Regions from separate parts of the Paenibacillus sp. J22TS3 genome, predicted to be linked through region 2. Evidence: riboswitches for the same ligand, from Rfam matches in the RefSeq annotation. Region 2 holds a riboswitch; the other holds the start of a gene.
What was found. Region 2 has a riboswitch for S-adenosylmethionine ahead of metA (homoserine O-acetyltransferase MetA). Riboswitches for the same ligand answer to the same signal wherever they lie in the genome.
Positions count from the first base shown of each region.

Region 1 (16,104 bases), 120 kb from region 2:
CTGTAGAAACGCAGTCCAGCAATTTGGTTGTTGCCGTCTTCAAAGCAGACTGGTGCGTAGATTGCAAATTCATTGACCCATTTATGCCTGAGGTTGAGGAGAAGTACGGAGACCGCATCACGTTCCTTCAGGTGGATGTGGATAAGGTAGGGGATGTCAGTCAGGAACAGAATATCCTGGGCATTCCAAGCTTCGTTGCCTATACGGACGGACGCGAGCTTGTCCGGTTCGTCAACAAAGCCCGTAAATCCCGGGAGGAAATTGAAGATTTCCTGAACCGTGCCTTGGATGTGTACCGGACTCTGCACGATACGGCGGAGCATAAGGAATAGGGTACGCAATACCAAAAGTCACAAGCGCCATCCATTTGGGTGGCGTTATTTCATGATTTGATCATTTTGTCACATGTGACTTATGATATGTATATCCTCATCGGTTATAATGAAAGAGCAGCTTAATTTGTGTAAATCCAATGAATATAGCAGGTGAGGAAAAAGTGAATACCAAACAACTGAAATGGCTGAGTTATGCTTCCAGCTTTGTTATGCTGATGGCCACGCTGGGTGGGACCGCAGTAACGAAGCTGGATGCAGGGCTTGGCTGCGGCCGGGAATGGCCGCTCTGTAACGGGAAGTTCGTTCCCGCCCATACGCTGTCTTCACTCATAGAATGGTCTCATCGTGCAGTGAGCGGGGCCGCAGGCATGCTCGCGCTGGCGGCGTTTATTGCTTTTATGATCTATCGGAAGGAACGGCGCGACCTTAAAGCGTACGCCACGCTTGCCCTTATTTTTGTTGTGGTGCAGGCGATTATGGGGGCTCTCGCGGTGGTGTTCTCGCAATCCTCGGCTGTGATGGCACTGCACTTCGGGTTCTCGCTGATTGCCTTCGCAAGCTCATTGATGCTTGCTCTTGGTATGAGAGAGCAGGAACGTGAAGAAGCCAACATGCCGAAGCTTCCTACCGGACCAGTTACCCGGAGATTCCGGAATCTGGTATGGTTTGCCACGTTCTACACTTATATCGTGGTCTACCTGGGAGCCTATGTCAGCCATACGAGTTCTGCAGGAGGATGCAGCGGCTGGCCGCTCTGTAACGGACAGGTTATTCCTGAACTTACCGGAGGCGTGGGCATTGCATTCATTCACCGGATCGGAGCTATAACTTTGTTCTTTGTGATTGCCGTGCTCGGACATTTTGCTTACAGAAAGCATCAGGGGAACAAGGAAATCCGGTCGCTTGGGTTAGCGGCAACTGTGCTTGTTATCGTTCAAATTTTCACAGGTGCTTTTCTGGTTATGAACCTGACCAATTCCAACATGTATATTTTTGCCTCCTTGTCGCATATCTTCGTCCTGGCTTGCATGTTCGGTGTGCTCAGCTATATGAGTGTGAGAACCTGGCAGCTGAGCAGGGCGGAGGCTAAGCAGGGCCAATTGAATACGAGGTTGAACTAAAGCTCCGCAGCAATGCGGAGTTTTACATAGGAGTAAGAAACTTGAGATGAGTCAGATCAATAGGAGGTATCATCTGTGGGTTACAGAAATTTAAGGCAGTGGATTGAAGCACTGCGCAAGGACAAGCAGCTGGTGGTGATCGATGCGCCTGTTGATCCCTATTTGGAGCTTGCGGAAATTCACCGGCGGGTCATTGCTGAAGAGGGCCCAGCCCTGCTGTTCACGAATGTGAAAGGCACACCGTTCCCGGTGGTTACGAACTTATTCGGGACGCCGCGGCGCGTCGAAATGGCGTTTGGACCGCGTCCCGAACAGCTGGCTAACCGTCTTGTCGGCGCGATGAACACCCTGCTCCCACCAACTCCCAAGGCGCTCTGGAATGAGCGGGGATTGATTCGGGAAGTGTTAAAGGTAGGAATGAAGACGGTACCTAAGGGGGAGGCTCCCATTCTTCAGGTATGCCGTACGGATCGTCCGCTCGCGGACCTTCCGAAGGTGACCAGCTGGCAGGAGGATGGGGGGCCGTTCGTGACCCTGCCGCTTGTCTACACTGAGAATCCGGTTCAAGCCAAAGACAACAACTTGGGCATGTACCGCATCCAGATTTATGACGATCAGACTACAGGTGTTCATTGGCAGATCCAGAAGGGCGGAGGCTTCCATTACCATGAGGCCGAGAAACGTGGAGAAGCGCTGCCTGTATCCGTATTCCTTGGTGGCCCACCGGCCCTGATCGCCGGCGCCATCGCTCCGGTGCCAGAGCATTTGTCCGAACTGCTGGTCACATCCTTCATTCTTGGGGAAAAGCTGCCGATGGCGGATAACCCGATGGGTGGGCACCGGATTCCGGCTGAGGCGGAATTTGCCATTCAGGGATTCGTACCCCCTCATGAGCGCCGCCTTGAAGGACCGTTCGGCGATCACTTTGGTTATTATTCGCTTCAGCATGAATTCCCTGTCCTTCAGGTCAGCCATATGTGGCACCGCAAGGATGCCATTTATCCTGCAACGATTGTCGGCAAGCCCCGGCAGGAGGACTATTACATCGGCGATTTCCTTCAAAAGCTGTTATCTCCAGCTTTCCCTGTAGTTATGCCAAGTGTACGGTCCCTCTGGACTTACTCTGAGAGTGGATTCCATGCGCTCGCGTCCGCTGTCGTCCGTGAGAGCTATTCAAGAGAGGCGTTGGTTGCGGGCTTCCGGATTCTTGGCGAAGGCCAGCTGTCTCTGACGAAGTTCTTGATGCTGACGAATGTGCCGGTGGATCTTGCCGATATCAAGATTACACTCAAGACTGTACTAGAGCGGTTTAACCCGCGAACGGACTTATTTATTTTTAATAAAACGTCGAATGATACTCTGGATTATACCGGGCTGAAGCTTAACCACGGCAGTAAAGCGATCCTGATTGGCGTAGGGGACCCGGTACGTGAACTTCCCCGGGAATATACGGGCGGCGAGATCGCCGAAATCCATGAGATCGCGGTATTCCATGATGGGTGCCTGGTGGTGTCGGGTGCCGCATATGAACAGGAACCAGAACTGCCAGCCCGCCTGCTCGCCCGCCTGAAGGAGAAGGGAGCCGAGTGGAAGTGGCCGCTCGTTGTCCTGGTTGATCATGCTGAGGAAGTGGCCAAGTCATCGAACTCATTCACATGGACGGTATTTACACGATTTAACCCGGCTTCGGATATTTATGCGGATGCGGAGATACAACAGCATCATTTATCGTATAACCTACCTCTCGTAATTGATGCACGAATGAAACCGGGTTACCCGGATGAGCTGTTCCCGCGTGAGGATATCGTGAAACTGGTGGATCAGCGCTGGTCCAGTTATTTTGCCTAACATAAATCAGCAATCGAAAGGGGGCCGTGTATGCTGCGCAGCCTGCTTGGAGAGCCGCCCCGCAGGGATGAGGGGCTATTGTCAGACACATTCAAAACCATGAGGCAGGTTATCCAGCACTTCCAGGCCAGACCGGACAGAAGCAGCGGTTCTAGGCTTGATTATTCCAAGCTTCAGATCTGGATGGAGGGTCTTGCCGCCTCCCTTGATGAGTTGGAGCAGTGTACGCATGCCTCCGCGTTTTTCCGGCACAAGGTTCATACCAGGTATATGGCGGATATGGGACCTCAGGAAAAAGGGGATTACGCTCGTTATGTATATTTCTATAAGGACGGGTTCATCCGCGTATTCTCCATCCTGGATAAATTGGGTACGGTCCTAAATGAGCTGTACGGACTCAACACGGCTAGAGTAAAGCCGCATTATTCTTATTTCACGGTTCTTCGACAGTTCAGTTATCTTGGGGCTCATCCTAGGCTTGGGCAGCGTCTGACGGAGATCAAGGAACAGCATAAGGATGCATTATCCCGCTTGCGCCGCCGGAGGAATACGGAGATTCACTACATGAATTCAGAAATGCAGGATGATCTCTGGCAGAAGCATCAAGCGCCGCATGGAAAGCTTGAGCTTGAGGATATGGATCAGCATTTGACTGATCTGATGGACGGTTATCAAATGGTGCTGGAGTCACTGAACGTATCATTTAAATATACGCTCTCAAATATAAAAGTATTCTAATCGGATTAATTTGATAAAATGAATAAATTGCCTTTGACAAACGGTGCAAAAGCCTCTATACTGAGAGACAGTTTCAGAAAAGATTTCATGAACCAACTCGAAAATTTCATATTTCTTATCAAGAGTGGCGGAGGGACAGGCCCGATGAAGCCCGGCAACCGATTCAAATATGTGTTTAGGTCTTTAGACCTTTCATCGTTGAATGACATGGTGCTAAATCCTTCAGAGCGTACATGGGGTGCGCTTCTGGCAGATGAGAAGGCAAAGTCTCAAATTTTGAGAGCCCTACAATTCTGCGTGGGGCTCTTTTCGCGTTTGGATATAGAGGAGGATCGGTTTTGATAGAGCTTAAACAACTTACTAAATCTTATGGCAAAAAGAACAAAGCAACGACAGCCTTGTCGAAGCTCAACTTAACGGTAAATAAAGGGGAGATCTTCGGTGTCATCGGTCATTCGGGGGCTGGCAAGAGCACGTTGATCCGGTGTATCAACCTGCTGGAGCGTCCAACATCCGGAGAGGTCTGGGTGAATGGTGCCAACCTTACCTCTATGGGGAAGGGGGAGCTTCAGCAGCACCGGAGAAAGATTGGCATGATCTTTCAGCATTTCAATCTGCTCTCTTCTGCGACCGTATATGACAATATCGCTTTCCCGCTGACGCTGGTTCACACGCCTAAAGCCGCCATAGACAAAAAGGTGAATGAACTGCTGGCTCTTGTCGGGCTGGAGGATCATAAGAACAAGTATCCGTCCCAGCTGTCCGGTGGACAGAAGCAGCGGGTGGGCATTGCCCGGGCGTTAGCGAATGATCCGGACGTGCTGCTGTGTGATGAAGCGACTTCGGCGCTTGATCCCCAGACAACAGATTCAATCCTGAAGCTGCTGCTGGACATTAACCGCAAGTTCAATCTTACGATTATGCTTATCACCCATGAGATGCACGTCATCCAAAGTGTTTGTGACCGGGTGGCTGTCATCCATGCCGGGGGCATAGTGGAGGAGGGGCCGGTAACCGAGGTGTTCCTAAAGCCGAAGCATCAGGTGACCCGGGAGTTTATTAACCGCGAATCAACTGGGGCCGAGGCGCTTAAGCTGGCGCTGTCCTCGCTCAGCTCTGGATCGTCCAGACAGGTCAAAATCACTTTTCTTGGATCACAGACCTATGACTCGCTGCTGTCTCAGATTGTGCGTGAGACGGGTGTGAACTTTGCGATTCTTCAAGGGACGATTTCCACGATTAAGGAAGTGCCGTACGGCCAGCTGCTTGTCTCCTTCGAAGGGGATGCCGCCAGTATTGACCGGACCATCACACTTCTCAGAGAACGCAATCTTGATGTGGAGGTGATGTACTAATGTGGGGACTTGACTTCTCATCAGTGGATTGGGAGGAAATGGGCCAGGCTACGATAGACACCTTGAAAATGCTGGGTGCTTCCTCTCTGTTAACCTTTATTATCGGCCTTCCGCTTGGTGTTCTCTTATTCGTAACCGCGCGTTCCAATTCAGCTTTCTTCCGGTTTGTTTACCGGATTCTATCACTCATTGTCAACATTCTGCGATCGGTGCCGTTCATCATCCTGATTGTTGCACTGATTCCAGTTACCCGGTCCATTTTTGGAGTATCGATCGGGGTTCCAGGCACGATTCCGCCGCTTGTGATCGGCGCTGCGCCGTTCTTTGCAAGACTTGTGGAGACTGCGCTGCGTGAGGTCGACCGCGGGGTAATCGAAGCGGCAACTTCTATGGGGGCATCTACTCTGCAGATTATCCGGAAGGTGCTTCTTCCAGAATCGATGCCAGGGCTTATTGCCGGTATGACGATTACAGTGGTTACGCTGGTATCTTATACGGCCATGGCCGGTATGGTAGGCGGTGGTGGACTGGGAGATTTGGCTATCCGCTACGGTTATCAGCGGTATGAGATGGAAGTGATGATTGTAGCCGTAGTGTTTATGGTCATTCTCGTTCAGCTGCTGCAAATGCTTGGCGACCGCTTGGTTGCTCATTTTACAAGGAAATAAGGAAACACAAATATAACGGTAATAATAATCCTTATTCAATAACAAATTGGAGGTTTGGAAATGAAAAAATGGTCAACAGCTTTTTTGCTACTTACACTTATCTTGGTGCTTGCCGCTTGCGGTAGCAAACCACAGGAATCACAACAGGGATCTGCGGATACTGGCAAAACACAAACCACTACGGAAACTAAAACAGAACCGGTTAAATTGGTTGTAGGTGCTACAGCTATACCCCATGCTGAAATTCTTAATTTCATCAAACCAAAGCTGAAAGAAGAAGGCGTGGATCTGGAAGTTAAAGAGTTCACCGATTATGTCCTGCCAAATACGCAGGTGTTCGAGAAACAGCTCGATGCCAACTTCTTCCAGCACCAGCCATACCTTGATGATCAGAACAAAAAGAACAACTTTAACCTTGTAAGCGTGGTGGGCGTGCATGTGGAACCCTTCGGTGCTTACTCTAAGAAATACAAAACCAAAGACGAAATTCCGAATGGCGCAAAAGTAGCTATCCCGAATGATGCTACCAATGGCGGGCGTGCACTTCTTCTGCTTGCCAAGAACGGTTTGATCACCTTGAAAGACGGAGTTGGAATCTCCGCAACGGTGAAGGATATCACTGCAAATCCGAAGAACCTTGAATTTAAAGAACTTGAAGCCGCTATGCTGCCGCGTGTTCTTGATGAAGTGGACCTGGCTCTGATCAATACGAACTATGCGCTTGAAGCGAAGCTGGTTCCAACCAAAGATGCTCTCTTTATCGAAGATAAGGATTCACCTTACACCAACATCCTCGTAGCCCGTCCGGACAACAAAGATTCCGAAGCGATTCAAAAACTGGCTAAGGCGCTGACTTCCGCCGATGTTAAGAAATTTATCGAAGACAAGTATCAAGGCTCAATTGTTCCTGCGTTCTAAGAAACGCAATAATTGTGCCAGAGCTCAATTATTGCTGAGGAAGTGACAGAAACAATTGTGCCAAGGCTCAATTGTTCCTGCGTTCTAAGAAACGCAATAATTAGACCTTGAACGAATTTCAAGGAATGTACAAGAAGAAGCCCTCCTTTGGCATGGTTGTTAGACACTTCCATTCTACCAAGGAGCGGCTTCTTTACTTTTAATTGTTTGGTTTTGGATTTCATCTTCTGAAAATAATTCAAGAAATCCAAAACCAACAGCGGTGGTAGCAGCGTTCGTTCTCGGAGCCTTTTGAACACAAACCGAACTCCTAATCAAAATCAGGAGCCGTCTTTCAGGACAGTCCCGTTCTGCTTCTTCAGGTTTTTTCAATGTTTGCTTGTAAGGCCGTCATGACCTTTCCATGCAAGTTGTGGGGATAAGCCAAATCTTTTATACTTGATAGGGAGTACGTATTTATTAGGCTGACGGCTTGCCGTGGGGAGGAATCCGCAGGTGAAAGGTAAAATTGCATTGATTACGGGCAGCGCCAAAGGGCTGGGGAAGAAGACGGCGCTTACGTTAGCGGATGAAGGCTGTCATATTGCTCTGAATTATGTTCATAGTGAAGCTGAGGCTCTGGAGCTGAAGGCTGTGATTGAAGATAAAGGTGTCCGGTGTATTGCTGTGCGTGCGGATGTCGCAAGTGTGGAAGATATCACACGGTTGGTCTCTGAGGTAGAGCGCACCCTGGGCGGGATCGATATTCTGGTGAATAATGCGGGCCCGTTCATCCGGGAACGCAAGCTCTTTGCGGAGTACAGCAGGGCAGAGGTGCTGTCCTTAATTGAAGGGAATTTAGTAGGCCCCATGCTGCTTGATCATATGGTCCTTGAGGGGATGCGCAGCAGAGGATGGGGCAGGATCATCCATTTTGGATTCGGGCATGCTGCGGAATCCCGGGCATGGCCTCATCGGGCGGCTTATGCTGCTGCGAAGACGGGACTTGTATCTTTTACGAAGACGCTTGCTGTTGAAGAAGCCCCGTATGGGATTACCGTGAACATGATTTGCCCGGGAGACATCCGGGGTGTGAATAAGGAGAAGTCCATTGCCGAGGTTAGCGGAGAGCAGGATGGGGAGACACCAAGGGGCAGGCCTGGCAGCGGGGAAGATATCTCGCGGGTTATCGCCTTCTTGTGTCAGCCTGAGTCTGACTTTATCACCGGCAATATTATGGATATTTCAGGAGGACTTGACCCAATCCGTCCATGGATTAAGCCGTCCCCCTAAGTTCCTTGGCTAAGTTCTATCCATCCGGACAGAATAATGCAATAAATAGCCTGACTATCCGGCAGCAGCCTGTTCTGGTTCATGGCTCTAAAACAGAAAGTGCCGGCCACGAAGGCCGGCAGCTTGAAGATCGTACTTGAATTTATAAATTAAAATACTTGTACAACTTCTTGAACGCCTTCGACTTCTTCAAACAGCGCGCGCTCAATCCCTGCTTTGAGTGTGATTGTGGAACTTGGGCAGCTGCCGCAAGCACCCACCAATTTCAGTTTGACGATGCCATCCTCCACGTCAACGAGTTCGACGTCACCGCCGTCGCGCTGCAGGAAAGGGCGAAGTTTATCAAGCACTTCCAGAACTTCATCATACAAAGTATCTTGTGCATTTTGGCTCATATTTCTCAACTCCTTTCTTATATATTATATTACAAACGGATTTAAATTTAAATGGCATTAGCAAAGCGAGGATTACTGCATGAGACCGATTATAGAATTTTGCGTGAATAATATGCACTTTGGAACCGATGAGGTCATGAAAAAGCTGGAGGATTGTCCAGACTACGATGTGCTTGAATACGGCTGTCTGACACATTGTGGCGTATGCTATCTCACCCCGTTTGCCCTTGTGAACGGCGAGTTCGTCGAGGCAGAAAGCGCGGAGCAGCTGTACGAACGTATTATGGACAAAATTAAAGAAATCGATGCCTGGTCCGAGTTGGATCTTGACTAGTGGCAAAAAGAGGTAACCGCAGGGTTGCTGTAAATATATACAGGAAGACCGCTCCGAAGTAAAGGGGCGGTCTCTTTTTGTATAGAAAATTAAATTGCTCAGCTCGCTAAGCTTAATCAGCCTACGTAACGGAGTAAATTCATAGTGCCTGTTGATCTAACCACAACCCATCCAGCTGGAATCGGAGAGCCGAGCATGACCCAAATCTCACGGCCGTAGCTGGCGCCGTTCACATAGGTAATTAAATTCATGGTGCCTGTGGACCGTGTGATAACCCATCCTTCAGGAATCGGAGAGCCGAGCATGATCCAAACCTCACGGCCGTAGCTGGCACCGTTCACGTAGGTAATTAAATTCATGGTGCCTGTGGACCGTGTGATAACCCATCCTTCAGGAATTGGTGAGCCGAGCATGACCCAAATTTCACGCCCATAGCTGCTTCCCTTAACATTTGTAATCTCATTCATATTACCTGAGGTTCTTGTTATCACCCAGCCCTCGGGAATAGGTGAGCCAATGGCAACCCATTGGGTCTGAGATGCGCTTAATGATGTTGTTCCCGCCTTGGCTTGAACTGCTGGCTTCGATGATGCAGAGGCGTCGGTTGTCCCTGCATTCACGGATAAAGCGGTTGCAATAGTAACGGAACATAAAGCTAAGATGGCTAAGTGCTTCTTCATCATTAAACATCAACCTTCCATTAAAGGTATTTTATTCCAAGATAATCATATAAGAAATCTATAAATCTATCAACCATTTATTTACAAGTTCAATGGGAATTAAAAGTTATACACAATCAAAAAGAACGGGATTTCTCCCGTTCCTGATTATCTAAAGATATATGCAATTAGCCAAAATGATGTTTGGACATCCACAGCACACCACTCTTGAGAATCCGGGGAACTCGTCCCATAACCTGGCGTTTGCCCATAAGGCCAAAGCCGGCTTTCTTGCCTAGGGATCCGAGAGTTCCCTTCAGCTTAATCGGGCTAAGCCGTGGGGTCTCGCCACGCCACAAGGCAAGCGCGATATGGCCGATCTGTTCGCCTTGTCCTTCAGCAGCTTGACCGCTTGGGGCGAATGGAAGACTGGCGCAGTCCCCGCACACGAATACCTCAGGGTGCTCTGGAATCTGATAATATTCATTCAGCAGCACACGGCCTTGGTGATCCTTGGGCACATCAAGCTTTTGCACGATTTCCACCGGTTGTATGCCTGCCGTCCATACCGTGGCATCAGACAAAATGTCATCGCCAGTTGTATGGATCACGCCTTGCTCTAGAGAAGTAATGGTGATATGGGATAACGTCTCCACGTCATGCTCGTGGAACCACTTCTCCACGTAGGCTGACATCTTAGGAGGAAATGCAGACAGGACTCTTGCTCCGCGGTCGATCAGAGCAATGTTGAGATCTGGACGGCTCTCCCGAAGCTCAGCAGCTATCTCCACACCACTTAGTCCTCCCCCGACAATGTTCACCCGGCCATAAGGCTTGGTATCATTCAGGAGGCGGTAGGTCTCCCGGACGGCGCTCATCGTTTGGATGGTACAAGCATATTCCTGGGCCCCGGGAATTCCATGGAAACGGTCCGTACAGCCTAAAGCGATAACAAGCTGGTCATAATAAACCGGATCATCATTCTCCATGATTACCTTTTTGTTCTCAAGGTCAACGGAAGTGACCTCCCCGTACTTCATATTGAGGTTCTGATGCACGGGGAAGGGAACGCGGAGTTCCACGTCAGAGGCCGTGCCTGCGGCCAGCGCGTAATATTCCGTCTTCATTGTCTGGTAAGGCATGCGGTCGATCATCGTCAGGCGAATATCGCTTGGCATATTTCCTTTGAGAAGCGTATTGGCAATCGTGACTCCGCCGTAACCTCCACCTAGAATAACAAAATGTTTCATGTTTTATCGGTTCCTTTCTGTCCTGCTTGTTATACGATTTAGCGATCTACTCATAAACCTCGATTTCGTTGTAGAAGGTGTCCCGTTCTACCGGAATACGTCCAGCTCCCTTAACCAGCCAGACCAGCTCCTTGCGGGTCAGGCCTTCCGGTGTGTTGGCACCGGCGGCGTGGCTGATTTTCTCCTTAAGAATGGTGCCGTGAACATCCGATGCTCCAAAGCTCAGGGATACCTGGGTCAGCTGTGTACCAATATTAATAAAATAGGCTTTGATATGCTGAATGTTGTCCAGCATTAGACGGCTGATGGCAATGGTCTTAAGATCCTCATATGCGGAGTTGCGGCGCATGATGCTCGCGTTCTTGCTCTTCGGCTGCATGGAGAGGGGAATGAAAACCATGAATCCGCCAGTCTCGTCCTGAAGATCACGAATTTGCATCATGTGACGGATCCGGTCCTCATGGCTCTCGATCGAGCCATACAGCATGGTTGTTCCTGTTCTGATGCCAAGCTGGTGGGCTGTGCGGTGCACTTCAAGGTAGCGGTCGACGTTCGCTTTGTCGACTTTCATCTTTTCCCGGTATTGGTCGGATAGAATCTCCGCTCCTCCTCCGGTCAGGGACTTGAGCCCGGCTTTCTGAAGCTCTTGCAGAACCTCGGCAATGCTCAGGCCGCTGATGCGTGTGAAAAAGTCAATCTCGGCAGCAGTGTACGCTTTGAGTGTGACTTCAGGAAACCGCTCGTTCAGTGCTTTGAGGGAGTCTACATAATATTGAAAAGGCACATGGTTATTATGCCCGCCTACAATATGAAATTCACGGATACCTGGGTGAATGTGCTGTTCCACATATTCCACCATTTCAGGGCCTGACAGGGTGTAAGAGCCTTCCTCCCCCTGATCCTTACGGAAATTGCAGAACGCGCAGTAGGATTCACAGACGTTCGTGAAGTATAGGCTCATATTTTCGATAAAATAAACTTTCTTGCCATTCTTCTTGAGGTTAACTTCATTTGCCAGCTGGCCGATCGTAAGCAGATCGTCGCTTTGATATAAATATACCCCATCTTCAAGATTTAGCCGCTCGCCGCGGCGAACCTTTTCAACGATTTCTGCCATTCTTTGATCAATATGAGGGGCAGTAAGTAACATGGAAATTCCTCCAATCTGAAGTCGAACTGTCATACGAGTTATCATTATGGCAATCGGATATGAAATAACGTCTTCTTAGACGCTTTGCTGAGACACAGCGGGAAACCATCATTGTGAAATTTAGAACAGGTTGGTCAGTGAAAAGACCTGGTTCGTAGTTGTCAGAATTGTGACAAACCAATGCACCCATATCATTATAAACCTCCCATTCTATTCGGGCAATAAGTATAAATCGATTCCTGGCGCGGTTCTTCCGTCTCTTGAGGGGAGTTCTAATGTGGAGTATACTTAGGAGTGTAAGGATAAGGAGGGAATCTCAATGATTAATATCACGGATGCGGCAGCAGCTCAAATAAAAGAAATGCTTTCCCAACAGGAGACACCTGACATGTTCCTTCGTCTTGGTGTACAGCCGGGAGGATGCAGTGGGTTCTCCTATGGCATGGGATTTGACGATGAGGAATCCGAAGCCGACGTCTACATGGACGTAAGCGGGATTAAGGTAGTCGTAGACAAGGACAGCTTGAAGTATTTGAATGGTCTCGAAATTGACTATGAAGCTTCCGGTATGTCCGGCGGGTTCTCTATCCACAATCCGAACGCGATTGCGACTTGCGGGTGCGGCTCAAGCTTCCGCACACGCGAGGATGCGGGACAGCCGAATCCGGAGCAGTGCTGACGGAATAATATTGCAAAACGGCCTTTATGACGTAATACGCGTTATAGCGGTCGTTTTTGTTTTATTGAAAGAGAAATAAAAAAGGGATTATGTTTACGTGTGGTGATGTTCCAAGGGATGTGAATTAACAATAAGTAGGAATTCTTGGATCTCCGGCGAGTCTTACATGAAAAATGTGATATGTCTGGGGTGATGAAATGAGTACAGGTTCTTACAAAACAGCAGTGTTGTTTTTGTTGTTATCTTTAGGAGTGTTTCTATTTCCCGGTTTAGCAAGGTTTATGTAGAAGCCAGACTATCCCGCAAGATCACTCAGCTTTTGCTCCCGTCCGGATGATTTTGTTAAGGAGCAGGAAACTGAGCAGAGCGGTTGTATGATGAGGCAATTTACGTAACCATATCCAAAACATAAACGGTATCACAGCCGCTTGAAGACAACATGGAATATAAGAGCACAATGGCGAATAAGAAAAATATTGCTGAAGAAACAGACCAATATAGTAACGGAGGGGGAAAACAGTGAAAAAAGAAATCTTGCTGCCAATTTCTATTATTGTACTTGGAGGATGCCTTATTTTATCAGCTTGGATAGTAACTAATGGGCTAAAAAACAATGAACATTTCGTGCAAGCTCAAAATACTACTACTACGGCAAAAGCTCTAATGACTTCTGCCGAGGCAGCACAATACATGGGAATTACATTAAACGACTTTAATTTGCTTATTAAGAGTCAAGTTGGAGAAAGAGCGGAACTTCATTCTTACGATACATATAGGTTTATCCCATTCATCGACATCGGTAATCAAAAATATTTCAATAGAGCAGAAATAGATAAATGGATTGAATACAGTATGCTTAATTAACACTGACCTCAAAAAACATCAGCATCATTATCCGCGTAATTATGGGATGCGAAATATGTAGTATCACCGATTATATAAAGAATACGAAGAACCCCCCTTCCCAACAGAAGGGGGGTTCTTCGTGCTTAATTAGCTGCGCTAAACATCGTTATATCACGTGCATAATGGGATTTCTTTCCGGTCTCTATATTACGGATACGAACATAATCCGGGGAATATTTCTCAATGATTCCGCGGCTCAGCTCACAATAGACCCCAGCCTCATCTTCCTGCCAGGCAGAGATGATTCTCTGGGACAGGGCCGCTGCGAAGAAATCCATATCTGCGGTTAATGTATGATTCATTGCCTGCTCCTTTACTAGGGTAGTTCACTAACATGAACGGGCTTAGGAGAAGAATTGCTTGTTCAGCATAAGGCAGATCATTCCTGCGGCTAGAACGGAGAATGCGATGCAGGAGCTCCCCAGGCCTCTTCTGGAGTCCTTAATAAAGCGTATACCTATAGCAAATACAGCAATGGTAACTGCTACAAGCACAAGGGACATAGCGATCATGGCAATCCAATACAGAAGTCCGAATAACTGCTCCAATAGAAGTTTCCTCCCATATAACAATAGGTACGGGTTTACTATATACCAGAACCCCCCGTTTGAAAAGAGTTAAAGCACAAATTCAGACCGTTTCTGGTTATGTGCCGAATTTTGTTAAATCAGGCGTAAGCGGTGGACATACATCCAAGAACAACAGCCTTGTCCTGAGTATGAATAACTATATAGATGGACACTTGAGTATGTATCTTAAGACAGTCTATGGATGTTTAGCATGCTGATCTCTATAGGAAAAGGGGAGGCTCAAATGGCGGGAAGACAGCTGGCGAATAAATGGTTGAAGACGGAAGCGCTTCTTTCGGATGCCCGGATTCAGGGGCATATTCCTCAGACAAGAATGTTTAGTGCCCCTCAATTGAAGAAGATGCTTCATAGATATGGAATGGTGGTTATCAAACCGGTTCGCGGAGGCGGCGGGTATGGGGTAATCAAGGTAACGTACAGAAGAGGCAGGTATTCGTTCACCAACCTGGCACAAGAGCGCTCATTCTCTAACTTTAGTGCTATGTTTGGCGCCTTATCCAGAGTCATGGTGAAACGCCCTTATCTGATTCAGCAGGGAATTCACCTGGCCCGGATTGCCGGCAGGCCTGTGGATTACAGAGTCAAGGTGGCTAAGACCGAGAGAGGCTGGGAGTACCGCGCAATGGTTGGAAGACTGGCTCGGCCGGGTCTGTTTGTCACCAATCTCTGCAAAGGCGGGACACAGCTATCAGCCAAAGAGGCCCTTGTCAGGTCGGTGCCCGCATCGTCAGTGAAATCTCAAAAAAAGAGAATGCAGAGTCTGACTCAAAACTGCATCAGCATATTGGAACGCAGGTTTCCTGGAATCGGAGAGCTTGGCTTTGATTACGGTATAGACCGGGAGGGACGGATTTGGATTTTTGAAGTCAATACCCGGCCTCAATAACTAGATAAAGCGGTTAAAAATGTAAAAAACAGGTTTCTTCCTGCTTATGTCAGGTTAATGTATTAGAAAAGCTGTTGTCTTAAGCTCTGAAGAAATGGCGGCAAAATAATTTTACTGGAAATTAAAACGTATAAACTCCTGTGAATAACTTTTATCCACAATATCCTCAACTGAATGACAACATATTCAGCGTTTGCTAACAAATTATTCACAGGATTTCCACAGATAATTGTGGATAACAGAACGCTTGTTCCTTAAATCTATTATTGTTATGATAGGGATAAGGAAAAAATAGGAAGGAGTGGTGAAAATGGCGACGTTAACAGACGAAATGCTTCTGGATTCTTATCATATGGCCAAAGAGCTGCGTTTGGACAGGGAATTCATTGCACTCCTGTTGGCCGAGATCCACAAGAGAGAACTTAATCCACAGATTCAGCTCGTCCTTCATTAGGAGTATTGCAGCTCTACTTCATATATAAAGTGTTCTCTGCAGGCTGGACAGCCTGCAATATGCTCACAGGTTAAGCCAGCATCTTGTACAGAGGTGATCTGGTCGATTGAGCCATACGGGCTGTAGGGCCCCGCATAATCCTGGAGCCTGCCTTCATCCTCAAGCTGTTGTCCACAATCGGGACAAGCAAGGTTTAAGGGAAGCAGGCCGTTACAAAGTGCGCATATATACGACAAAGGGTATCTCTCCTTCAGGGACAGTTGTCTCCAGAAGTTAAGATACCCTTCATTGTGTCAGATCATGTGTATTTACTTACAGCTTAAGGTTGCTGCTGTGTCCCGGTGACAATTTAGCAGATGGGTCTACATATACCTTGGCATTATTGACGGCGGTAGGAGCCTCGCCGAAGCCAACCGCAATCAGTTTGAGCTTGCCGGGATATGTGGTGATGTCTCCGGCCGCAAAAATTCCTGGTACTGACGTTTCCATTCGGGAGTCGACGACAATGGAATTGTTGTCGATCTCGATGCCCCATTCGGAGATCGG
Region 1 is NZ_BOSF01000008.1:56,164-72,267, forward strand. Features, by position in the region: gene KJS63_RS21485 (thioredoxin family protein) at 1-332, shown strand, start outside; gene KJS63_RS21490 (COX15/CtaA family protein) at 497-1,456, shown strand; gene KJS63_RS21495 (UbiD family decarboxylase) at 1,532-3,304, shown strand; gene KJS63_RS21500 (Cthe_2314 family HEPN domain-containing protein) at 3,335-4,042, shown strand; SAM riboswitch class I at 4,155-4,302, shown strand; gene KJS63_RS21505 (methionine ABC transporter ATP-binding protein) at 4,381-5,397, shown strand; gene KJS63_RS21510 (methionine ABC transporter permease) at 5,397-6,065, shown strand; gene KJS63_RS21515 (MetQ/NlpA family ABC transporter substrate-binding protein) at 6,126-6,983, shown strand; gene KJS63_RS21520 (SDR family oxidoreductase) at 7,479-8,255, shown strand; gene KJS63_RS21525 (NifU family protein) at 8,405-8,650, opposite strand; gene KJS63_RS21530 (YuzB family protein) at 8,730-8,984, shown strand; gene KJS63_RS21535 (hypothetical protein) at 9,101-9,667, opposite strand; gene KJS63_RS21540 (NAD(P)/FAD-dependent oxidoreductase) at 9,832-10,893, opposite strand; gene mqnE (aminofutalosine synthase MqnE) at 10,940-12,043, opposite strand; gene KJS63_RS21550 (HesB/IscA family protein) at 12,363-12,722, shown strand; gene KJS63_RS21555 (helix-turn-helix domain-containing protein) at 13,242-13,586, shown strand; gene KJS63_RS21560 (hypothetical protein) at 13,712-13,930, opposite strand; gene KJS63_RS21565 (hypothetical protein) at 13,973-14,176, opposite strand; gene KJS63_RS21570 (YheC/YheD family protein) at 14,442-15,104, shown strand; gene sda (sporulation histidine kinase inhibitor Sda) at 15,415-15,558, shown strand; gene KJS63_RS21580 (NAD(P)/FAD-dependent oxidoreductase) at 15,871-16,104, opposite strand, start outside.
Region 1: another riboswitch for S-adenosylmethionine. It lies ahead of KJS63_RS21505 (methionine ABC transporter ATP-binding protein); the one in region 2 lies ahead of metA (homoserine O-acetyltransferase MetA).

Region 2 (16,104 bases):
GGATGCACTCATCCTGAGCATCACGCACACGGTGAAGGTGCAGAGCGCGCTCCTCCATGGACTCGCCCAATCCAATAACCATGGTAGCCGTTGTGTTCATGCCCACCTTATGGGCCGTCTTCATCACGTCCATCCAATCTGTCCAGGAACCCTTCAACCGGCTGATCTTGCGGCGTGTCCGGTCATCGAGAATCTCAGCACCGCCGCCCGGCAGTGAGTCCAGTCCCGCTTCGTGAATCTGGCGTACAACCTCTTCCAGAGTCAGTCCATCCGAGACCACAACCATCTTCTGAATCTCTGCCGGAGAGAACGAATGCATCGTAATTTCCGGGAAGCGCTGCTTGATTCCGCGCAGCAGATCCGTATAATAACTGAACGGCAGATTCGGGTTCGTGCCGCCCTGCATCAGAATTTCGGTGCCGCCGACATCAATGGTCTCCTGAATTTTCTGGAAAATCACCTCGTCCGGAAGCACATAACCTTCATCCGAGCCTGGTCTGCGGTAGAAAGCGCAGAAACGGCAGTACACATCACATACGTTCGTATAATTCACATTACGACCGATCACAAAGGTGGTGATAGGGTCCGGGTGCATACGCTCCATCAGGATATTTGCCGTATGTCCCAATTTCTCCACCTCGTTAGATTCAAACAAGGCAATGGTGTCTTCAACTGTAAGGCGTTCGCCCTTTAGGGCTTTATCTAAAATTGCGTCTATCATACAGAACCTCCTAACAAGAGTCTGGTCATATTCATATCATCCATCGTACCATACCCGCCCAAGAAAAACAGCACCCGATAAGAACGGGTGCCTGGATTAAAACGTTAAATATGAACATTTGTTGAACATTAAACATCTTTATAATAAAGCACTTAAAACACTTCTTAGGACCATGATTGTTCCTGGTTTTATAACAACTAAACCAAACCGGGATGCCAATCCAGACACAAAGATGCCTCAAATTTTCTCCGGGAATTCCTAGTAAACAGCCTTTGTTGATTCTTTTTTTCTTAACCGCCTAGACAGGTTGAACTTAAGAATTTCGAATAAGTTGTGAAATCTGGAAGCAACAGCGACCTTAAAGAACACTTCACATGGTTGCCTTTCGTAATAGTGCAACTCATACGATCTTGAAATTTTACTTAGGACTGTTCTCGAGTGCCTGCTCCAGATCCTGGATCAGATCATCAATATCCTCAAGACCTACCGAGAAACGCAGCAGCCCGTCTGTAATTCCCCGCTCCGCACGGACTTCCGCAGGCATGGAGGCATGGGACATCATCGCCGGATACGATAAAATACTCTCCACCGCGCCGAGGCTCACCGCCACCAGCGGCAGCTTCACGCCGCTCAGCACCTGCTTGGCGCGCTCGCCCGAGCCCACGTCGAAGGAGACGACCGCGCCATAGCCGGTCGACTGCTTCTCCTGCACCTCCCGGCCCGGATGCTCCGGCAGGCCGGGATAATACACAGCGCCGATGTCATTCCGGCGGCTGAGCCAACCCGCGAGCTTGCGCGCGCTGATCTCGCTGTGCGCCATGCGCGCACCCAGCGTTTTCATGCCGCGCATCAGCAGCCACGACTCATGGGCACCCAGCACGGTGCCCATGCCATTTTGCAGATACTTGAGCTGCTTCGCAAGCTCTTCGCTGCCTGCAACGGCCAGGCCGGCAAGCACGTCGCTGTGCCCGCCCAGGAATTTGGTCGCACTGTGCAGCACGATATCAACGCCAAGCTCCAGCGGACGCTGGTAATACGGCGTCATGAACGTATTGTCCACAATGCTGATCAGACCCTGCGCCTTTGCCCATCCGGCTACGGCCGCAATATCCGTAATCTTCAGCGTTGGATTCGATGGCGTCTCGATATAGACCGCCTTGGTATTTGGCTGAAGTGCGGATTTCACCGCCTCGAGATCCGTCATGTCCACGAAGGTTGTCTCAATCTTCATCCGGCTGAGGATCGTCGTCAGCAGCCGGTATGTACCACCGTATACATCTTCCGTCACGATAATATGATCGCCCGCCGACAGCAGCATGAAAGTGGTCGAGATGGCGGACATGCCGGTGGAGAAGGCAAATCCGCGAACGCCGCCCTCCAGCACCGCAATATAATCCTCCAGCGCTTGTCGGGTTGGATTCCCCGAGCGGCTGTAATCATGGACAGGGGGATTAAAAATATCGTGATGATGGAACGTGGAAGCCTGGTAAATCGGCACACTGGAAGCCCCGGTCGTCTCATCAATCTCGGAGCCAAAATGAATCAACTTGGTCTCAAATTTCCGTTCTTGTCCGCTCATGACGCCTGTCCTCCTTCAATTTCAACCCGCGCAGCTTCAATAGCCCGGTCCAGATCGGCAATCAGATCGTCCACATGCTCAATCCCCACCGAGAAGCGGAGCAGCCGATCGTCAACCCCTACCGCATCCCGGATTTCAGCCGGAATATCCGCATGCGTCTGGATCGCCGGATAAGTCATCAGCGATTCTACCCCGCCGAGGCTCTCTGCAAAGGCAATCAGATCCAGATGCCGCAGGATCGGCTCAACAAGACGGGCATCCTTCACCTTGAAGGAGAAAATCCCCGTGTTGCCGCTGGCCTGCCGGCTCTGAATTTCATGCCCGGGATGCTCAGGCATACCCGGATGGAACACTTCGGCAATCTGCGGATGAGATTGCAGATGCCGGGCGATCGCCAGCGCGTTGCTTTCATGGCGCTCCATGCGAAGCGCCAGCGTCTTCATGCCGCGCATCAATTGGTAAGAATCCGTTGGACCCAGCACTGCGCCAATGGAATTATGAAGAAAGGCGATTTCTTCAGACAGCTCTTTTCCTTTTGTCACAATAAGGCCCGCCAGCACATCGTTATGACCGCCCAAATATTTGGAAGCACTGTGAATGACAATATCCGCTCCAAGCTCAATCGGACGCTGGAAGAACGGGGTCAGCAGCGTATTGTCCACCACGGTCAGGATTCCATGCCGCTTGGCCCATGTACACGCCGCCCCGATATCTGTAACCATCATTAGAGGATTCGTTGGAGTCTCCACAATTAGCGCTTTCGTATTCGGCCGGCGCACCTGTTCGAGCGCATCCAGATCATTTGTATCCACATACGAAGCCGTAATACCGTACTTGCCCAGAATCCGCTCGATCATCCGGTAGGTTCCCCCATATAGATCCAGGGATACAATCAGATGGTCCCCTTGCGCAAACAATGTAAAAATCGTCTGTAGCGCCGCCATTCCGGAGCTGCAGGCGAATCCTGCATCCCCGGATTCAAGCTTGGCGGCAGCAGCCTCCAGAACTGCGCGGGTTGGGCTTTTGGTCCGTGAATAATCAAATCCGGTGCTCTGTCCGAGGCGCGGGTGACGGAAGGCGGTTGCCTGGTAGATCGGATAATTAATCGCCCCGGTAACCGGCTCCTCGACGGAACCGATCTGCGCCAGTCTGCTCTCAATGTGAAGCTCTTTGTCTGCCATAACGTAGATTAACCCCCTAATTTAGATGTGGTATACATAGTCAGCTTGAGCTTCCATGTCATACGGTGTTTCCTGATACACATAGTAATTAAGCCAATTGGAAAATAATAAGTTCGCATGAGCCCGCCAAGTCGAAGGCGGTGTGCGGGTAGGATCATCCTTCGGGAAATAATTCACCGGAAGGGCAATTTCCATTCCTTTATTCACATCACGGTCATATTCCCACTTCAGGGATAAAGGATCATATTCCGAATGCCCAGTCACAAAAATCTGCTTGCCGTCCTTGGTCGCAACCAAATAAATTCCCGCGTCCTCGGACTCAGCCAGAATCTCAAGCTCTTCACTGCGCTCGATATCCTCTTTCCGCACCGTGGTATGGCGGGAATGAGGCACATAGAACACCTCATCAAAGCCGCGCAGCAGCTTCACATTCGGAATATTGACTGTATGCGGGAAAACACCAAAGCATTTGTCCTCCAGCGGCACCTTTGGCACGCCGAAGTGATGATACAGACCTGCCTGAGAAGCCCAACATATATGAAGAGTTGAAGTGACATGGGTCTTCGTCCATTCAAAAATCTCTTTCAGCTCATCCCAGTAGTTTACCTCTTCGAACTCCATTTGTTCCACCGGAGCTCCCGTAATAATCATTCCATCAAAGCGCTGTTTCTTAATCTCGTCAAATGTTTTATAGAACATTTCCAAGTGACGCGCCGACGTGTTCTTCGAGGTATGGGAACGCGGATGCAGCAGCACGATCTCCACTTGCAGCGGAGTATTCCCCAGCAGGCGCAGAATTTGCGACTCCGTAGTTTCTTTCGTAGGCATCAGGTTCAAGATAGCAATCCGCAGCGGGCGGATGTCCTGGTGATAAGCCCGGCTTTCATCCATCACGAAGATGTTCTCGTTAATAAGAACTTCTTTGGCGGGTAAGGTGTCAGGTACTTTGATTGGCATGTCTCGTTCACTCCTTCATGGGTTTGGGTGCGGTTTCCTATGTCAGAAGCGGGGGCATACAAAAAATGACCTTTCTCTATAGAGAAAGGTCATATCCTTGATATATATGCGCCTCTCTCATCTCTCAGAGACTCAGGGCCTTGCGGCTGCCTGAAGTTCTGCAAGAATTAGCACCGTGCGATTGCTCGCCGGTTGCCGGGTTTCATTGGGCTGGTCCCTCCACCTACTCTTGATAAGAATTCGCGTATGAAATTTTAAAATTCAGGGAAAGTGTAATTTAATTCCTTGCAAATACTTTATAGTATAATCGCACCTTCCGTCAAGAACCCAGATGAGATTTTTCTTGCAAATTTAGACGTCACCTCAAGGACAATTTTCCCATATCTTATCGCATGACAGGTGAGGACATTTTTCTTGAAAATTTTCATGCCCCGGCGTTATACTAGACGAGTGTTACAAGCTGAAATGCAAAGAGGTGAAATTCAGAAATGGAAGGCGACCCGAGTAGTCCGCAGACCTATGCCCCTGCAATACAACTGCATAGAAAACAGATCAGCAGGACAACTGCGGGAGGAAGGGGCTCTTTCGTTTCCCGGTGCCGTTACTGCCTCATGCGGTAATTAGCCGGCTGCTGATTTTTTTCTATGCTCTTTAATAAGAGCATACCCCTTGTGAACCATGGGGTGAAGGAGTGAGAAATCAGATGAAAATTCGCCATGTCAACGCGGGTATCTTTACTGTGGTGGAGGACCTGGAAACAACCCTGACGCCGCCGGCGGAAGGATTTTACTGGATCGATGCGGACGCCGAGGATCTGGCGCTGCTGCAGCCGGCTTTTGGGCTGCATGATCTGGCCGTGGAGGACTCCCTGACCGAAGAAGAACAGCGTCCGAAGATTGAAATTTATGACAACCATTATTTTATTGTTGTGAACAGCATCCGTTTTGATGACGAGGAAATTTTCCTGCGTGCGCTGAGCATGTTCCTGGGACGGCATTATATTATTACAGTAACAAAGCAGAAGATCAATGAACTCCGGGCCATCAAGCCCATTCTATGGGAACAGGAGGTTAACGAACCTGACCGTTTCCTGTACCTGCTCATTGACCTTGTTGTTGATAACTATTTCCTAGTCGGTGACCGGATCGAAGACAAGATTGAGAGGCTTGAGGAGGACATCCTGGTTCATACCAAGCGGTCGCACTTAAGTGAAATTATCGGTCTGAGAAGTGAGATCCTGTGGCTGAAGAAGATGCTCGGTCCGCAGAAGGAAGTTATTAATATCCTGAACAAGAAGGACCTTCGCCTAATCGATGACCAGCTGCAGAAATACTTCAGCGACATTTATGAAAATGCCGTGAAGATTTCCGAGAACTTTGATACCTTCCGGGAACTGATGGGCAACTTACGAGAAGCCTATCAGTCCAGTATCGCCAACCGCGCGAATGAGATCATGCGGGTGTTCACCGCGATCACCACGATCTTCATCCCGCTAACCCTAATTACCGGAATTTACGGAATGAACTTTACTAATATGCCGGAGCTGCACAGCCGTTATGGTTATTTCATTGTGCTCGGCATTATGGCCGCGCTGGGCCTGGGCATGTTCTATATTTTCCGCAAAAAAGACTGGATTTGAGCTGACCGCTCCATCCCACTAACGAACCTAATGCAGGACGAAGCACCCGCTGCCAACAGACGGCGGAGAGCTTCGTCCTTTTTTGATCACTATCCGGCTATCCGGCACTATCCGGCTATCCGGCACTATCCGGCTATCCGGCGCTCTGAACGCTTGAGCAGTGCCTTCTGAACCGGATCCGGATCAGCCTGAGCTGCTCATATTTCTTCTCCACATTGCTCTCCGGCGGCAGATCCGTTCCGTATACCCGCTGCAGCACCGGCTTCAGGAAAGTGTCGCCAAGCTCCTCATATGCCTGCCAGATCGCGGCTTGCTCCGCCTCCGGCAGCTCATGAAGCTCATTCATCAGGAGAGCGTCGAGATCATAGCCATCCTTCTCCAGCTCCTCGAGCAGCTCCACCGTCTCCCTCCGGTCAAGCCCGCTTCTGCGGCTCATCTCCTCAATGCCGTGACCTTCCGCCATCGACTCCAGCAGCACCCGGCGCAGACCGTACCTTTCCATCTCCACCCGGTACTTCACTTCCTTCTGCTTGTACAACCAGGAGCGGAACTCTTCTTCATCCAAAGTTCCTTCGACCCAGCCAAGCGGGAAGCTGTATAGCCGCTCTCCCTGCTGGGTCAGCTCCAGCAATTCCGGCCCATATTCCGCGGATTTGGCTTCGCCCATTCCAGGCAGCTGCATCAGCTCCTCACGCGTTCTTGGCTGGAATACACTGATCAATCGGAGCAGCCGATTGCTGGCGATCAAATACGGTGCTTTGCGCTCGGCCGCAGCCCGTCTGCGCCGCCATGCGCTGAGCTCCAGGAACAAGGCCTCGTTCGGATGAAGCTCGCTGTAGAAGACGAGCTTCTGGGCGAGTGCCGACTTGCCTTTGCCGTCCTCTTTCTCATGGAAAATCCCGTCAATCACCGGTCTGAAGCCTTCTCCAAGCTTCACGGACAGACGGTGACGGTAGACATGCAGCATCTCCGACCAGGATTCTCCTTCATACCAGAGTATCTCCCCAGCCTCATCGGAAGACAGCTCATTCCAGCCCATCCTCCATACCCCCTGCTCTTCTCCGATCCACACCTGAGCGCCCTGGATCAGTTCCCCGCCCTCTCGCTTCTCCATACTGTTCAGAAATACGATTTGCATCCGTTCCTGCACCTCCCTTAAATCAGCACACAAAAAAAGCACCCCTTCGGCCATCGGCCAAAGAGGTGCTTCCTCATTTTCGTATACTGTTAAATCTTACTATACCTTATTTTGGGAAAAAGTCAAATGAAAGCGTTGGCGCGCTTGCGATCTTTTTTCCTGTTATAATGGGGAACAGACACACCATTCTAGGAGGCATTACCGATATGACATTTTCTGAAAAAGACCTGGACTTTCTGTCCGATTCCACGGAGCAGACCTCAACCCGCTTCATTACTTTTATCGGCCATTCCATGAAGAGATTCGATCTGGCCATTACCACAACGAACCGGTTCTACGGGAAGAAACTGGTGACCGATCTTCAGGCTGGACGTACCGCTATTCTTGGATCGGATGACCTGGATGAGGAGGGTTATCTAGAGCGCGTGTACAGCCTGGATGAGGAAGAGGGCGAAGAGCTTCGCGGCTTCCTGTATCAAGTGCTTGGAGAGCCGCATTTCACGGATTAACAGCTTAAAAAAGAGACTGCATCTCCGTCATTTCTAATGACAAAAGGGGCAGTCTCTTTGCTTGAGGGGGTCAATGTTAGTCCTCTAGCCGGACAGTTTTCGGATAAAGACACCGGAAGACTGGAAGCCTGCAGTGTCCATATTAAGCGTCCGGAAGGCTAAAACCATACTTCGTAAATACATGCTGAGCCGTCTTGCTGGTCATGAAATTATAGAACGCCTTGGCTTCCTGAGGGTGCTGTGTCGCTTTTACTATACCCTCCGGGTACACAATTGCCCGGTGGCTGAGCGGATCGATTGTGAACATGACGCCCGCTTTCGTGGATGTCTGGGCATCACTCCGGTACACAAACCCCGCCTCCACATTACCGGTCTCCACATAAGTCAGGACCTGTCTGACATCCTTGGCAAAGACCAGCTTCGGCTTCAGCTTGTCCCAGAGCTTGTAATGCTCAAGCGCTTCCTTTGTATACTGCCCTGCGGGAACCGATTCCGGCTCTCCCACGGCTATGCGGGATACACCATCGTCACCCAGACTCTCCAGCGTAGCGGGCGACTTCGCGCCGGCAGCCGCAATCAAGACCAGATCATTCTTTAGCATCGGCGTGCTCTCCCCCGGATCGACCAGCTTCTTGTCAATCAGAGCGTCCATTTGTTTCTGACCTGCGGACAAGAACACATCGGCTGGCACTCCCTGCTCAATCTGCTTCTGCAGCGCGCCCGAAGCCCCGAAGTTAAACAACAGCCTAACATTCGGATGCTCCTTTTCGAAGGCTGGCTTCAGCTCATTCAGGCTGTCCTTTAGACTTGCCGCGGCGGAAATTACCAATTCAATCTGAGTCTGCTTCTCCTTGCTGCCAACCTGCTCATTCGTTCCTGATGCACCAAGGCTGCCGCAGCCCGCCAGCATCACCAGCAGGAGAATCAAACCAGCCGCTAGCCATCTTTTCATAGACAGCTTTCTATTCACTTTCGCTTCTCTCATCCCTTTACTTCCTCCTACTTATCACATACCATTAAAATAAAAACAACAAGTTAATTATAATATTACTAGTTATACCTATATATATCTAGTTATAATTAAACCTGACTGAACTGGAGGATTTCATGAGTGACATTTCTTACACAACCGAAGAAATAGCGAAGCTTCTGAAAGTATCCAAGCTGACTGTATACGACCTGATTAAAAAAGGGGAACTTCCGGCTTACAGAGTCGGCAAGCAAATGCGGGTGGATGCGGGCGATCTGGAAGCATATAAACGGTCCGCCAGAAGTGGACCGGCCTTGCGCAGTCCGTCCGCCTCTCAAGATGCTTCTGATGATGCTTCCGAAGCGCGGGCCGGGAACCAACAGGAGTCCGGCGAAGCCCGCTCCCTGGTAATCACCGGCCAAGACATCAGTCTGGATCTGCTCGCCAAGCATCTGGAGAGATCCGCCCCCTCCTACCGTCCTCTTCGTTCCCACGCCGGAAGTCTGGACAGCCTGATTTCCATGTATCAAGGGAAAAGCGACATTGTCAGCACCCATCTGCTTGATGCGGACAGCGGACAGTATAACCTTCCGTATATCAACCGGATTCTAACCGGTCATTCTTATATGGTCATCCATCTGCTTCAGCGGACCGCAGGGCTGTATGTTGCCAAGGGGAATCCGAAGAATCTTACCCGGTGGGAAGATCTTCAGAAGCCTGGGGTCCGGCTGATTAACCGGGAGAAAGGTGCCGGAGCCCGGGTACTTCTGGACGAGCAGCTGCGGATTCATGGACTGGACCGGAAATCGATTCAGGGCTACGACCATGAAGAGACCAGCCATATGGGTGTGGCTGGCAAGGTATCTGTAGGTGAGGCCGATGTGGGCGTGGGCACCGAGAAGACTGCTCAAATGATGGGCAGCATTGACTTTGTGCCGATGGTCAAAGAACACTACGATCTGGTTGTCCTGAAGAATTCCCACACCGAGCCCTGGATTCCACGTCTTCTGGAAGTGATGAATTCAGACGCGCTCAAGATAGAGCTTGGCTCTATCCAAGGTTATGATCTCTCCTTGACTGGACAAGTGAAATACGAGATTTAAAACCGTCCTATATTTAACAAGTAACGCCCCTGTTATCCGAGCCACACAAGGCCTAAATAACAGGGGCGCTATTTTATAATTTTCCTATTGATTCCACACACTCGGTCCGGGCTCAGAACCCCCGCACCACGCAAAGCTCCCAGCGCTCGGTGCGCATTGCATGACGGCTGTCAACCAAACCTCAGGCTGTCAACACTGTCACCAACTACACGGCAAGAATCAAAATCCCGCCAGGGGCCCTGAAGAGAGCAGCAGTTCTTCTGAATATATCCAGACCATACCCTCACTGGCAACCTTTAAGAAGGTAAGGCTTAGGTTTATCCACGCTTAAGGAATGTGCGTTTTATTCATTTCTGCCCAGCACAGGATAATAAATAACCCGCTCCGATGAAGCCTCCTCAAATGCCCGGCCCTGCCGAATCAGCTCAATCAAGTGAGCCAGCGTCTCCGACATGGCAAACCGCATCTGGTGAATACCCAGCTGATCTCCGAACAGATAGGTGCAGACCTCGAACGCTGATCTTGGGTTTTCCCTAAGGAACTCCTCAATCTGGTTCAGACGCTGTTCATGGTGAATCAGCAGATCCTCCAGCCGCTTCCTGAAATAATCGAAGGGATGCCTGTGTCCCGGATATGCCAGGTCCACTTCATACGCGGCCAGCTTCAGCATGGCATCGGTATACGACTGCAACGGCTGCGGATCACTTCCCGGCAGGAAGCTGATGTTGGGCGATATCTGGGGAAGAACAGCGTCCCCGCACAGCATCGTCCGGCTCTCCCGGTGATAGAAAGACATATGACCGGGGGCGTGGCCCCCTGTCTCAATTGGCAGCCAGAGCCGGTCCCCCATCTCCAGCATGACTCCTTCATCCAGATAGGAGACAATCGGCTCGGGCAGCACCTGCGGCAGGAAGCCCTCCAAATGGGCGGCCAGCTGGCTGGTCCACTCCGGCGGCATTCCATGACGACGGTACAGAGCCGGCAGCTCTTCATTGATATGACTGCCCGGCCCCCACATGAATTTAGTCTCCGCATGGGCCCGGCGGGACATCCACACACTTGCCCCCGTGTAAGCTTGGATATGACCAGCCAATCCATAATGGTCCGGGTGGTGGTGAGTCAGCACGACAGAAGTAATCTCGTCTTTGTTAAGCCCGAGTTCTCCCCATACCTTCGTCCACTCCGCAATACTGGTCTCTGATTTCGGACCGGGATCAATAATAGTGACTCCCCGGCTGCCACGGAGAATATAGCTGTTGACCCACCTTAGTGGGGGAGACATAGATATCTTCACCTGGATCATACCGTCTTCCCACAATTTCACTTCAGACATGCCTCTTCAACCTCAGCTTCCTGCACATAATCATACGAGGCATCTCATTCGTCTCGTACCGACCCGGTTTTTTTTAGATTCGTCTTGCTTTTCCGCCCCCCTATTGTACCTTCTTTCCAGAACAAACTCAAAGTCTATAGAAGTTGCTCTCATCCGTACAATCATTTGTTCAACTTTTATGAATAGCCAAGCTGAAATCTCACCCCCCGCATATCAAAATGGAAAAAAGGCCGGGTTACAAGAACCCGGCCTTTCATCATCCAACCTTATTATTTAGCTGCCGCCGATGTGTCTGTACCTGTCTTTGTGTTCAGGTTGTTGACAATCTTGGCTTTTGCTTTAGTCTCATCAAGCCAGCTCTGCTGCAGCTGGGCAACCTGTTGGGACTCCAGACCGTCGCGAATTTGGTCCTTGCGCTCCTCGAACGTTGCAGTATGCGCTTCTTTACGGTCCGTCACCTTCAGAATTTTAAAGCCTTCCTGGGTCTTGATCACTCCGCTGAGCTCGTCCTTCTTCAGCTTGAACGCAGCCTCTTCCACTGCGGCTTCCTGCTGTCCCTTGCTGATGAATCCAAGATCCCCACCGCTTGCTTTCGTTGCGGCATCTGTGGATTTCGCTTTGGCCAATGCTGCGAAATCCCCACCTTCCTTAAGCTCTTTAAGCACCTGATCCGCATCAGCCTGCGACGCAACAGTAATGGCTGATACACGAACCTGCTCCGGCGTATTGAAGGACTCTTTATTCTGATCGAAGTACTGCTTCACTTGTTCATCGGTTACTTTGATTTTGGAACCGAGCAGCTTCTTAAGCTCAAGCTGCTTAACCACCATTTTATTCAGATCATTACGGGCCATCCCGTTCTGCTGAAGAGCTTGATCCAGCGCTTCCTTAGAGCCGTACTGCTCTTCCAGATATCCGATTTCCTTATTAATATCAGCGTCTGTAATCTTGATCTTGGCCTTGTCGACTTCCTGCTTCATCAGCTCATCGTTGATCATGCTGTCAAGAGTCTGCTCACCGCCTGCTTTAACCAGCTCGTTATACAGCTTCTCCTTGCTGATCTCCACACCATTAACCGAAGCGACCGGCCCGTTGTCCAAAGCGCCTTTTCCTGTCAGCGGCTTCACCAGTACGATGACAAGCACCACGGCCAGAATCAGTGATACGATCATCCATATCATACTTTGGCGTTTGGCTGCGGTTACAGCTGGGTTGCCTCCCGCAGTCTGCTCGGACAAGAGTGATTTTGTCTCCGGAGAAGAATATACAGCTGGTCCTTCAGACGTTGGCTTGACCGCGGAGGTTCCTGTCTCTTCACCTGCCTGTCCCTCTTTCGGTTCTTGATTCATTTCTTGCTCCAAATCTTTCTGATCTTTACCATCCATTCTATTGTTTGACTCCCCTCTAATGCTTGTTTAATTTCACTTTACCAGAAACGTCTCCACATAACCTTAACATTTCATAAAAAAATGCCGGTTATTTTTAAGGAAGCGCTAATCTATATAAAATGAACTTATGAAGGTAACCTTTTGGTGCGCTGCGATGCCGAGTGTTCTTACGACCACTGTTGTCCCCGAAATGCTTGAACTAAATATCCAAGTAGGGGCATTTCGGAGACAACGGCGGACGCTCCGCTTCTTCAGAATCACTCGCCCTCTCCGCTGAGATTGGTTAATTTTTAAAGTTCATTTTATCTAGCCACAACTGCTTTAACCTAAAGCATTTTTGTTTTGGCCCAAAAAGAGTAAAATAGGGCTATACCATGTTTTAGGAGGATACGCATGACAATCGATTACAAAGCCTACTTCGAGAATTTAAGGGAGCAGCACCTCACTGAATTGAAGGACCTGCTCACCATTCCCAGTATCTCCGCTCTATCCGAACATAAGCCTGATGTGGCCAGAGCCGCCAATTGGATTGCGGACGCCTTGACCCGCGCGGGGCTTGAACATGTTGAGGTTCATGAAACCCAGGGCCATCCCATTATTTATGCCGATCATCTGCATGCTCCCGGTAAACCTACCGTTCTAATTTACGGCCACTATGACGTTCAGCCGGTTGATCCGCTCCACCTGTGGGAGACACCTCCATTCGAGCCTTCCATCCGGGACGGTAAGCTGTACGCCAGAGGCGCTACCGATGACAAAGGCCAGCTATTCCTTCATATTAAAGCGGTGGAAGCCCTGCTCAGTCAGGAATCCGCTCTTCCGGTCAATGTGAAATTCTGTATTGAAGGCGAAGAGGAAGTATCCAGTCCGAACCTTCCTTTGTTCCTGGAAGAGAACAAGGACAAGCTTGCCGCTGATGTGGTGCTGATCTCCGATACCTCGCTGATCGAGAAGGGCAAGCCTGCCATCAGCACAGGGCTCCGCGGGTTATGCTCGCTTGAAGTATCCGTACATACCGCGAATACCGATCTGCATTCAGGCTCATTCGGAGGCGGCGTACCTAACGCCCTGCATGCTATCGTCTCCCTGCTGGCCTCCCTGCACGATGATCAGGGCCGGGTGGCTGTAGAAGGCTTCTACCAAGGCGTCCCGGTTCTATCCGAGGAGATGAAAGCCGAATTCAAAAAGATGAACTTCAATGAAGAAGGCCTACGGCAAGACCTGGGTCTGGACACTCTATACGGAGAGGAAGGCTTCTCCTTCGTCGAAAGAACCGGCGCCCGTCCTACTCTGGAGCTTAACGGAGTGTACGGCGGCTTCCAGGGCGAAGGCTCCAAGACTGTTATTCCTAAGGAAGCTCATGCGAAAATCACCTGCCGGCTGGTTGGCGACCAGGACCCGCAGGATATTCTGGACAAGATCGAGCGCCACCTCAAGGCCCATACTCAGCCGGGCGCCAAGCTCACGGTGAAGCAGATGGAGAAGGCCTTCGCGTTCAACATCGATCCTTCCCACCCCATGCTGCAAAAAGCGGCCGATGCCTACGAGCGGGTCTATGGCACTCGCGCTCTGTTCACCAAGGACGGCGGCTCCATTCCGATCGTTGCCACCCTGTCCCGCGTCCTGTCCGCCCCGGCCGTCATGATGGGATTCGGCCTGCCAGATGAGAATCTGCATGCGCCGAACGAACACTTCAATCTGGAGAACTTTGATAAAGGACTCCTTACCATTGTGGAATACTTGAAGCTGATTTAACCGGATACTTACGGATATTCAGCCATGGCACACAAAAAAGCCTTACCCGAAGCGCTCATAGGAGCATGCCGGGTAAGGCTTTTTTTTCACAACATGGAATTCGGTCATTCAATCACTTCGGTCTTGAACACGTTATCCACTTTCGTACCAAGTCTTTTCTTCAAAGGAACCTTGATGTCTCTTCCCAATTCATTAAAAAATGCGGGTATTTCACATTTCACCTGATCCGCAATCAGCGTGATATACCCATTCGCGGCAATATCGCTGTTCGCCTCTGCCGGAACCGTAACCTGGATGTCGTATTTCTTCATCAAGGTACGGGAATACCTCGCAAATATCTCAAGCAGCTCCTCGTTGTTGAAATTCTCAATTGCAGCTTTACCTTTATTGGTAAAGTTCAAATTCACTTTCATCTGTGCTTCCCCCTTTTCTTTCAAACCATTCTGGTACTAGCCCGAGCCTGATGAACTTATGGTCGCAGTAGAAAAGGCAAGTGTGCATCTGTTGGAAAAACCTAATCTCTTTTAAGGCCTCTTATGTATCATACCTCTTTTTCTTCAAGAATTCATGCTTTCCCGGATATTCCCTCTCGGAAGTGCAGCCAACCTTCACGCGCTTCACAACAAAAAACCTTCCCGAGCCTTGCGGCTGAATCGGGAAGGTTCATGCTCGGGCCCGGTAAGGTGCCCTCAAATTTTTAATTCCCCAAGCTTAATTAGCTCGACAACTGCCTGTGCACGACCTTTGACGTTGAGTTTCTGCATGACATTAGAGATATGGTTTCGAACCGTTTTCTCACTGATAAACAGCTGTCCGGCAATATCACGCGTCGTTTTATCCTGCACGAGCAGTTCAAAAACCTCCCGCTCACGATGAGTTAGTAAAAATTTGCTGTTGCGATCGCTGCCCTTCAAAATGTGTCACCCCTCCTTGCTCGGGTTTGATGGTTTAACAAGTAAGGGATACAGTCAACACATCTTATGAACGGGATAGGGCAAAGGTGCGATACATAAGGAAAAATGGGCATTCTCTATTCAGATACAGTAAACGGCCCATTTCCACAGGGGAAATGGACCGTCCGGGACAGATCCTATTGCTCTAAAGCAGCTTCGGCACCGGCCTCGCCGCCGGGTTTCTTTTTGCCTGCATCCGTCAATTTGATCTTTTTCATAAACACAGCAACAACTACGCCCGCCAGTACGAAGAACAAACCATAAAGGAATACGCTGTGCAGCGATTCAACGAGCGCATTCTTCAATATAGGGTTTACCGTTTCCATCAGCTGGGCAGGGATGGCCTTCTGCATCTCCGGAGACTGTACCGCAGAATAGATCTGCTGAGGATTGTGCGCAATCATCTCATTGAATTTGTCCGCCAGCGGCTTCGCCTGCTCAGGCAGCTGATTAAGCAGCGGCGTCAAATCCTTGGACAGAATGCTGCCTGATCTGTTATTCATAATAGCTCCAAGCAGCGTCATACCGAACGTCCCCCCGATGGAACGGAAGAACTGGGACGAGGACGTTACAACGCCGAGCTGGGATTTCGGGAAGCTCTCCTGAAGCGCCAGAGTCAGGATCGGCATCACAAGCCCCATGCCAAGACCAATGACCACCATATAGGAGGTCGCTAACAACTGACTGGTATCGATGGACAGCGTGGTCAGCAGATAGAAGCCGGCAGACATGATCAGCATGCCTAGGATAATCTGCAGCTTCACACCAAGCGTGTATACAAGCCGGCCGCCAAATACACTGGTCAGAATCATGGCGACCATCATCGGAGTCATAATCGTTCCTGACTGAGTCGCACTGACCCCTACCACCCACTGCAT
Region 2 is NZ_BOSF01000008.1:174,063-190,166, reverse strand. Features, by position in the region: gene mqnC (cyclic dehypoxanthinyl futalosine synthase) at 1-721, opposite strand, end outside; gene KJS63_RS22100 (trans-sulfuration enzyme family protein) at 1,140-2,300, opposite strand; gene KJS63_RS22095 (aminotransferase class I/II-fold pyridoxal phosphate-dependent enzyme) at 2,297-3,481, opposite strand; gene metA (homoserine O-acetyltransferase MetA) at 3,503-4,438, opposite strand; SAM riboswitch class I at 4,553-4,677, opposite strand; gene corA (magnesium/cobalt transporter CorA) at 5,142-6,077, shown strand; gene KJS63_RS22080 (HRDC domain-containing protein) at 6,211-7,215, opposite strand; gene KJS63_RS22075 (DUF3055 domain-containing protein) at 7,422-7,724, shown strand; gene modA (molybdate ABC transporter substrate-binding protein) at 7,867-8,709, opposite strand; gene KJS63_RS22065 (substrate-binding domain-containing protein) at 8,832-9,797, shown strand; gene KJS63_RS22060 (MBL fold metallo-hydrolase) at 10,141-11,130, opposite strand; gene KJS63_RS22055 (foldase protein PrsA) at 11,400-12,515, opposite strand; gene KJS63_RS22050 (dipeptidase) at 12,918-14,273, shown strand; gene KJS63_RS22045 (hypothetical protein) at 14,378-14,686, opposite strand; gene KJS63_RS22040 (helix-turn-helix domain-containing protein) at 14,963-15,187, opposite strand; gene KJS63_RS22035 (MDR family MFS transporter) at 15,364-16,104, opposite strand, start outside.